2 regions of the Caldifermentibacillus hisashii genome follow, and region 1 is predicted to be linked to the other one. Evidence: riboswitches for the same ligand, from Rfam matches in the RefSeq annotation. Region 1 holds a riboswitch; the other holds the start of a gene.
The links. Region 1 has a riboswitch for FMN ahead of ribD (bifunctional diaminohydroxyphosphoribosylaminopyrimidine deaminase/5-amino-6-(5-phosphoribosylamino)uracil reductase RibD). Riboswitches for the same ligand answer to the same signal wherever they lie in the genome.
Positions count from the first base shown of each region.

Region 2: another riboswitch for FMN. It lies ahead of NSQ14_RS10710 (ECF transporter S component); the one in region 1 lies ahead of ribD (bifunctional diaminohydroxyphosphoribosylaminopyrimidine deaminase/5-amino-6-(5-phosphoribosylamino)uracil reductase RibD).

Region 1 covers NZ_CP155467.1:2,764,662-2,769,467, reverse strand. The annotation lists partial or broken gene yiaA (inner membrane protein YiaA) at 124-587, shown strand; gene NSQ14_RS13440 (DUF3221 domain-containing protein) at 826-1,149, opposite strand; gene NSQ14_RS13435 (hypothetical protein) at 1,664-2,119, opposite strand; gene NSQ14_RS13430 (helix-turn-helix transcriptional regulator) at 2,119-2,316, opposite strand; FMN riboswitch at 2,894-3,042, shown strand; gene ribD (bifunctional diaminohydroxyphosphoribosylaminopyrimidine deaminase/5-amino-6-(5-phosphoribosylamino)uracil reductase RibD) at 3,170-4,288, shown strand; gene ribE (riboflavin synthase) at 4,269-4,806, shown strand, end outside.
Region 2 covers NZ_CP155467.1:2,250,727-2,255,532, forward strand. The annotation lists gene NSQ14_RS10700 (helix-turn-helix domain-containing protein) at 1-821, opposite strand, end outside; gene NSQ14_RS10705 (ferredoxin) at 1,035-1,283, shown strand; gene NSQ14_RS10710 (ECF transporter S component) at 1,339-1,908, opposite strand; FMN riboswitch at 2,066-2,201, opposite strand; gene NSQ14_RS10715 (peptidoglycan DD-metalloendopeptidase family protein) at 2,330-3,031, opposite strand; gene NSQ14_RS10720 (ATP-binding protein) at 3,701-4,806, opposite strand, start outside.

The DNA of each region.
Region 1 (4,806 bases):
GTAAAATATAATTATATTTTAATTTTAGTTATTTTTATTAAGAACACTCAATGTGTCTTTCGGAATAATGAGTGCTCTTTTTTCATGATTGATACATATATTTTGTGAAAGGGAGGAAGTGAAATGTTTGAAAATCAAGAAAATAACTTGGAGACTGAAAAAAAGCCTAACCATAAATATGAAAGGAGAGAAGGGGAACCTACTGCCGCATTTAAAGGGCATCTTGGGCGGCATTGTTGTTGGGCATTATATCATATTTGATAGGATTGTATAATGCAACGATGCAATTGAATGAGAAAGGGTATTATTTTGCCGTTTTAGTGTTTGGACTATATGCGGCTGTATCTTTGCAAAAAGCTGTAAGAGATAAGGATGAAGGAATACCGGTTACCAGTATTTATTGCGGGATTAGCTGGTTTGCAATGATTGTAGCTATTTCTTTAATGGCAATTGGTTTATATAATGCAGGAAGTATTACTTTAAGTGAAAAGGGTTTTTACGGAATGGCATTTATATTAAGTTTATTTGCTGCGATAACGGTTCAGAAGAATGTTCGAGATACACAGAAAGCAAGAGAAAGAGAATAATTTCATCGTTGACCTTAGCCCTAAATCTGGAAAAATTTGGAACTAAAGCAACGAAAAGGCCTTACAATATTAACCTAGACGAATGTGGTGTGATTTGATTCAAGCGATTGCGAGCTCACACTAAATTTTAGGTTCTGCAATTTTTGCAAAAAGGGAAACTTTGGTTTATGAGTTTCCCGTTTTTTCTTTTGTTGTGACTGCGTTGATTATGCACATAGGGTCTTTTTCTAAAGAATAATCATTCAACTTTTTCAATAAACACCACATTGATTTGAAGTGGGTCAGATTCACGCACTTCTCCGTCATACCCGACTTTAACTTTATCCCCGACATGAAAAGTGGTTTCACTATTCTTTGAAAGATCCACATGTACTCTGCTTCCGGATTTAGTGATTTCCCCTTCGTCAATATGAACAAGAGCAGTTTGATCATATATTTCAGTAATAGTTCCTGTAAATGTGGATGTAACGTCACTCGTTATTGGTTTATTGTCAGTATTATTACATGCAATGAGCAGAATGATTAAAAAGCTTGAAAATAAAATCCAAATTTTCCTGATCAAAATACATCCCCCCTCCATCTCGGAATTTTTATTACTTACGTTTCATACCTTAGAAAATCAATAAAATTGACGAAACCCGTTCTTGTCACCATTTTAAGGCAAAAATTCAATTTTTGACCACAGACTTATTCTCGTCGGAAATTTTAAGCGAGCAACCCCCTTTTTTGTACGTTAAGAAAGTATAAATTTCCAGCAAAGAAGCGAATTCGACGTAGTTGGAAATTTTAAGAATTAAGTATAAGTGCATAAGGAAAGCTTCACTGGAATACATCGCAGCCGAAAAAATTTTATATTTTTTCGGTGAACTAGAAAAGCTTCGGTAGCATTACCTCGCAAGCGAAAATGTATTTTCGCTGACTACGGCTTTGCTTTCGCCTAAAGGCTCGGCAATCGCCGAGTTTTCTTTATTTATGAAACGTCAACGCTTCTTTCGGATGCAAAACTCAAGATTATTTAACAATTTTTCCTTTACCTGTTCATCTTTTATTAGTCCAATACGTTAGTATATTGGGATTTATAATAGTTCCTTGTTTTTCTTATAGGAACGCTTTAAAGAGATATAACTAGATAAAAACCATATTACACTAACACCTATTAATAAACTCAAAATTTCAAACCATTCGTCGAGATTCTTGGGGGAGTTAGTGAAAATCAAATAGCATATCATAAAAATAACCACAAACCCAATCGTTCTAATGAATATAACTCTTAACTCTTTTCTGTAAGCACTCTCCGTTGTGATGTCTGCATATTCAATACCTGATACTATATATCTTCCTGACACATAAAAGAGAAAGATGGCAATGGCTGCCAATAAGACAGTTTCTACGTCTAGATTAAAATACTTGTTGCAGATAATCATAACAATAAGGGATAAGAAAAGAATTATTGCGCCCTCCGAGAAAAAATATAACATCTTTTTTTCCTTATATTCATCATTTGGTAATAAGAAGGATATCCAAGATTTCATTAAGTATCGACCTCCCAAAATAATTCATCTAAAGTTTTATTGAGTTCCTTGGCTATTGCAATACACAATTTTAGACTAGGATTATATTCGCCCTTTTCAATAAGACCAATAGTTTGTCTAGTTACACCAATTTTTTTTGCTAATTGTTCTTGGGTTATAGAGGCTTTAATCCTTGCTATTTTCACATTATTCTTCATTTCCCACCCTACTCAATGTTAAATATAGTTTGCATATGCAAACTATATATTACATTGGATACAGAAAGAAGTCAAATTATTTTCAAACATGGATTCAGATAGTAAATCTATCTGAGAAAATGTAAAAGGGGGGTATTTCCAAGTTCTACATACGAAAGTCAGAATATCTATATCGATCAAAATATTTCCATCTGATAAGCCAAAAAAAAAACAGTTTAATTAGGCTCATAGTAGCCGGAATGAAAAAAGATGAACAAAAAATAAGAAAAAAAGTAACATATAACATATCTTACTAGGGGCAATACAATAACACTTTGTCGTTTATTTCATTCACTTAGATGAGTGCTGACGATTTTAAAAATTGGACCCCATTCTTCCTTAAACTGGCACGATTCCGGTGATGCGTAGTTCTACAAAAAAATATCATATATTTTCGGTTAAGGTCTATTCGTTTAAAGGCCGTTGTTTCTTAACTTTTCGTCAAGGGAATTGTTACCTGCAGGGACTCCATATTTTCAATAAAGTGTAACCCTTGAATAATTGGTTTGGTTATGTTATTATTTCTTCAATTCAATAGGATTTCCTTCGGGGTCGGGTGTAATTCCCAACCGACGGTGATGAGGCATGCCTCTTAGCCCGTGACCCGGATTCATAGATCATATGAAAACGGTGGATTTGGTGAAATTCCAAAGCCGACAGTAAAAGTCTGGATGGGAGAAGGAAAAACAAATTGTTCAAAAATGCTGCTTTTTGACGTTTATTTGTTAATGCTTTTTTTCTCCCTTGCCAAAATAGGTAAGGGAGATTTGTTTGTTTGGAGAGATTATTATGAAAGGGGGAGCATTTTTTTAAAATGAATGATTATGAATATATGAACCTTGCTCTTTCGCTAGCATGCGCTACTTTAGGTCAAACCAGTCCAAATCCGAGTGTTGGTGCAGTGTTAGTGAAGGATGGCCAGTTGGTGGGGACGGGTGTACATTTGAAAGCTGGGACTCCTCATGCAGAAGTTCATGCAATCAATGAAGCTGGGATCTCTGCTGAGGGAGCCATTATGTATGTTACACTTGAGCCGTGTAGCCACCAAGGAAAAACACCTCCATGTACTGACCTTATTATAAAAACTGGTATTCGAAAGATCTTTGTAGCAACTCTAGATCCAAATCCCCTTGTTGCAGGCAAAGGTGTTGAAAAGTTAACCAGGGCAGGCATTGAGGTAGAGGTCGGGTTATGCAAAGAAGAAGCGAAACAGCTCAATGAAAAGTTTTTTCATTTTATCCAAACAAACACTCCATTCGTAACAATTAAAGCAGGCATTTCATTAGACGGAAAAATAGCAGCAAAATCTGGAGATAGTAAATGGATTACTTCTCCTGAGTCACGACAAGATGGACATCATCTTCGTCATGAACATGATGGAATATTAGTAGGAATTAACACCATCTTACAAGATAACCCTCTTTTAACCACCAGAAGACCCCGAGGTGGAATAAATCCCATTCGAATTGTATTAGACACGAAATTAAAAATTCCAACGTCGGCAAATGTCGTGCAAGATCGCTCTGCGAGAACCATCATTTTTACAGGAAATCAGATTGATTTAGAAAAGAAGAAAGAACTTGAGAGGTTTGGTGTAACTATTATTTCCCAAGATAGACCTATTCTATCACTGCAGCAAGTACTGAAGACGTTAGGAGAGCAGAAGATGATGTCCGTTCTTGTAGAAGGCGGATCAGAAATTCATGCTTCTTTCATCAAGGAAAACGCTTTTCAACAAATCATTACATATGTTGCTCCAAAAATTATTGGCGGAAGAGATGCTTTTCCTTTTGTCGGTGGGGTTGGTTCGGAGCTTGTGAAGTTAGGAAAACACCTCCACTTTACAGAGATTAAACAGCTCGGTCCAGATATCAAAATTACAGCCAAACCTCTTAATCAGGAGGAGACTGGAAATGTTTACCGGAATCATTGAAGAATTAGGGACCATTCAAAGGGTAAAGTCCCGAGGAAACACACTTGTCCTGAATATTCAGGCAAAGAAGGTCTTAGAAGATCTAAAGCTTGGAGATAGTATCTCAGTTAATGGTGTTTGTTTAACCGTAACGGAGCTTACCCATGATTCATTTTTCCTGGATGTTATGCCTGAAACCTTTCACAGCACTTCTTTATCTAACCTGCAACAAGGTTCACTAGTTAATCTAGAAAGGGCCATGAGTTCCAATGGACGTTTTGGAGGTCACTTTGTTATGGGCCATGTTGACACAGTTGGACAAATTGTCAAAAGAGAACGAAAAGAAAATGCTGTATATTTTGACATTCAGTTTCCTTATGAATACAGCCATCTACCTCTTTATAAAGGCTCTATTGCACTTGATGGCACTTCCTTAACTATATTTGGGACATCCAATAATCAATTGACCGTGTCCATTATCCCTCATACCGCAAAGGAAAGTGTCCTGGGTACGAAAAAGGTTGGGGATAAGGTGAACA
Region 2 (4,806 bases), 510 kb from region 1:
TCAACGTTCTTTCCATATTTTAAAAATTTATATGTTTCCCAACTTGAACTGGTTAAAGTCCACGGTGACTTTCGATCAGCGAGCAATGAAGAAAGGATTGGAAATTCACCTCTTTCATGCCAAATGGTTTTGATCATAAAATGAAGGCAGCTGCGAAATGCTAATAGGTAATATGTCTCGTCTACAGCAGCTTGTTTGGCAATTTGCGTTGAGGTGTAGCCCGGTTTTTGATAGCCGGTAAATCTCGCTACGATATAATCAGGATTTTCTCGGTTCTGTTCACAAATTTCAAAAATTGTAAAAAGTTCATGATATAAACGTAGTGATAATTGTTTTTTGTTATAAATTTGCCGCTTCTCTCCAAGCCAACGTTTCACCCAGTTTTGGATCGGATAGTCTCTAACAACCGGAATAAATTTCGTTTCACTATAGGCCCAATTAGTAAGTATTTGAACGAGTAAGGTTAGCCTTTGCCAAAAAAGTTGTTCAATTTGGTGAAATTGCCAACCATTTAAGTGTTCCGGTACCGGAGATCCCGACATCAACTCGGAAAGTGCTTTTTTACCTGAATCAGTCAGCGTGACTGTTTTATTGGAAATAACTATTGACCCGGTTTTTTCTAATTTTTTCACTGTATCAATAAAAGCATCAGCGTCCATTTCCGGGTATACTGAGTAAAGATGTTGTAATGAATACCAAACTGCATCTTGTAATGTTTGTGTCGATTTTTTTCCGGTTAACAAATATTGGACAGCTTTAATTGATCGCTCACCTTTAAATTGGTATATACAGTACAAAATTAACGCATAAAAGTAGTTCACAGGTATCACCATCTTTATTTTACCATGAATTCGTTGGAAGGAATGGTTTTCTTTTCTCCAGGTAGATTTTCAACTAATTGTCAATAATCAACATGGTTGGATCATTTCCAGCTACAAATCTATTGAAAAGTCTTTGCCCGAGTTTTACAATGAAAGATGTCTTCCTTTCGTTCATGTAAAGAGAGACGAATAAATAAAGGAGGCTATAATGGAATGGGCAAATATACAATCGTTGATAAAGAAACATGTATCGCATGTGGTGCCTGTGGTGCTGCTGCTCCAGATATTTATGATTATGATGATGAAGGTATTGCATATGTAATACTTGACGATAATACCGGTACGAGTGAAGTACCTGAAATATTAGAAGACGATATGATGGATGCTTTCGAAGGCTGTCCGACTGATTCCATTCGTGTCAGTGATGAACCTTTTGATGGGGACCCGGACAAATTTGAGTAATGTATAAAAAGACCGATACTATTCGTATCGGTCCTTTTATGCTAATGTTTAATATCTATACCTGATTAAATGCAGACTGTTGTTTTTGAATCCAACTTTGCATCCTGATATATAATCCAAAGAAAACAGCGGATATTAATATTCCTTTTAGTAAATTAAACGGCAAAATCGCTTGAACAACTACTTCATTCGGCAAGTGGAAATTTAAAAAGTAGCCATACATCGGGATAAATACAAAATAATTCAGTACACTCATCACAAGTGCCGTAATCACACTGGCAGTTGCTAAAGCAATGGTTAAGCCTTTTGTCGTTTTAATTTTTAGATAAACAAAATACGTTGGCAAAATAAAACAGATTCCGGTAACAAAATTGGCAATATGACCAACCGGGACACCTGTTTCACTGCCGGTTGAAATTAAGTCCAATAAATTTTTAATTAACTCGATTAGTATTCCTGCTGCCGGTCCCATAATCATGGCCCCTATCAACGCAGGAATATCACTAAAATCAATTTTTAACCACGTTGGGAAACCCGGGAGCGGAAAGTTCAGGAGCATTAAAACATACGCGACTCCACTAAGCATTCCAATGATTACAAAAGCTTTGACATTAAATTTTTTCATTTCTACCTCTCCTTTTTTGTGATTCATCACAAAAGAAAGAAGAAGAATTGGTTTCGATTTCTTCCTCACAATAAAACCCCGAGAAAAATTCCTCGGGGAGATTGTTTAATGGCAGGTTAAATAAACGTCCTGAAATGAAAACAGAACAAACCGAAACCTCCATCTTCTCCCATCCAGACTATACTGTCGGCTTTGGAATCTCACCAAATCCTGTCTAAAAATTAGACTCGCGGGCTTAAAGGATACACCTTATTACCGCCGGTCGGGAATTTCACCCAGCCCCGAAGATGAACCATATTTTTTATTTAATATACTATATAAAAACAAAATTGTAAAGTAGAAAAACCTACATCCTGCGCATTTTTAGTAAAAAGATAAAATGGAATGGATCTAAAACCTCCGAATGGCCGGGCAAACTTTTCTACTGTTCCACCACTAATTGTTGGCCGGGTACAATGATTTCACTCTGTAAATCATTTAATTGTTTTATATCATGAACTGTTGTTTCGTACTTATTGGCAATTCCCCAAAGCGTATCACCGGATTTAACTGTGTACTTATCGGATAGCGTTTTACCCACTTCTACAGCTTTGGTAGGCATTAAACCGGCACTAACATGCTGGCCGATTTCCCCGATCCCGAAAATTTTTGTCGGGTCTATGGAGTTCTCTTTCGTTTCTGTCCATTCATTTTGATGTATTTCAAAATGCAAATGGGGGCCGGATGATTCACCGGTACTGCCCATCAATCCGATCTTCTGCCCTTTAGCAACCATTTGTCCTTCTTGAACTTCTCTTTTAGACAAATGAGCATAGACCGTTTCATAACCTGTTTCATGTTTAATAAACACAACATGACCATATGTATCAGAATAATATGATTTACTTACACGACCGACATCGACAGATAATACCGGAGTCCCTGTTACATCGGCAATATCAATTCCTTTATGTTGACCATTCCTTGTGCCAAATACATCGGTAATAACACCGTCTGCAGGCCAAATCCATGACAGTTCCATCCCCTCAGCCCTTGCGATTGATTGCTTACTTCCGATAATAAGAATGGTGATAATTACCATCATAATTATGCCAAGCAGCAGTCTTTTTATATATTCAACCATTATTTTCCTCCTAAAGTTAGTCATACTTTCGAACATTTTCAAATAGTGCTTGTCCAAAAAATGACAATAAAACCACATTACATTATTATGATTATTTCACCTAAGTTTATTCGGAAAAAATGAAAAAAATGTGAATGTCGATGGAAAAAATTGTTTTTGAATCATTTAACAATGATTAATATGGCAACTCATTTATGGTGTCACTGCATGTAAATCAATTAAATTTGGCGCAACAGGAACATCAGGCGTGCCATCAACAGAAAGCATCACGGTCTTGAAACGGTGAAAAACGTTTTTTCGGATTATTTTTCGACGATCCTTCACGACCTAATGACCCGGCTTTTTCGGTTGCCATCTCCATCTTTGAATTTGCCTAGTCATCTAGATAATCTGGATTAAATAATTTTCCAGCGAAAAAAATGACGAAAAGCAGACCGACGACCTTTGAGGTGGGGGTCTTACTTCCCGTTAAGGTAATAAAGTGAAACTTCCCGGAAATTTATACCCAAAACGTATAAAAAAAGGGCTCCCATACATTCTAACTACTTTTATGATGGGAAAGCCCTTGTATTTGAGTGTAATGCATAAAAACTGGCTGCTAACTGGCCGCCGCCGCTTTTCTATGTTCCGTATGAAACAAGATTTATCGGCAAATATTTACAACTTTCTTTAATTTTCTTGTGGTAAAACGAAAACAAATGTCGTACCTTGGCCGATTTTACTTTTTACATAAATCGTTCCTTGATGGGCATCAATAATGTTTTTAACAATGGCCAGCCCAAGACCGGTTCCGGATCTGCCTCTCGTTCTCGCTTTATCGGCTTTATAAAATCGTTCAAAGACAAACGGAAGATCTTCTTCAGGAATGCCGGACCCATTATCGGACACTTCAACTTGCAGCCCTTTTTCACTATCTTTTACAATGATTCGGACCAGACCGTCTTCATGTGTATGGCGAATTGCATTATCCACTAAATTCGTCAGTACTTGCTCGATACGATCCGGATCAAACGTATAAACTTTTTTCATTGTTTCTACTTGTATTTCTAATCGGACATTACTAACCTTTGCAACCCCCATAAACTTTTTAGAGATTCGCTCAATGAATGGTTTTATTTCAACATTTTCTTTGTACAGGCGCATTTGACCCGATTCTAACCTCGCCAAGTCGAGCAACTCATTAACTAGCCGCCCCATACGCTGAGATTCCTCATTAATAACCGTGGTAATTTCTTTTCGCTCTTGTTCACTGGCGGCAATATCATCCATCAGCGCCTCACTGTACCCTTGCAACATGGCAATAGGGGTTCTTAATTCATGAGAGACATTTGCAATAAAATCTTTCCTGAGTTTATCCAGTTTTCTTTCTTCAGTCATATCACGCAATACTGCAACTGCACCACGAATCGATTGTTCATCAAATTGAGGCGTAACAATAACTGTCCAATATTTCCCTTGAAAAGAAATTTCTCCTGTTTGTTCTGTTTCATTCGCAACCGCATCGTTAATCAGGTTGATTAATTTTTGCGGTATTTTGGAAGTATCATTATTAATTTCTTGTTCTTTTTCCCATGCTTTAATAAATTGTTGTGCCGGCGGATTCGTAACGATGATTTCCCCTGCTTTATTAAAGGTAATCACTCCGTCAGCCATACTGCTTAAAATACTTGATAATTGCTCTTTTTCCTGTTTTAATGCGGTCACATTAATCTTCAATTGTTTCCGCATTTGATTAAATGTTTTCGCCAATTCACCGATCTCATCACGTGTTAAAA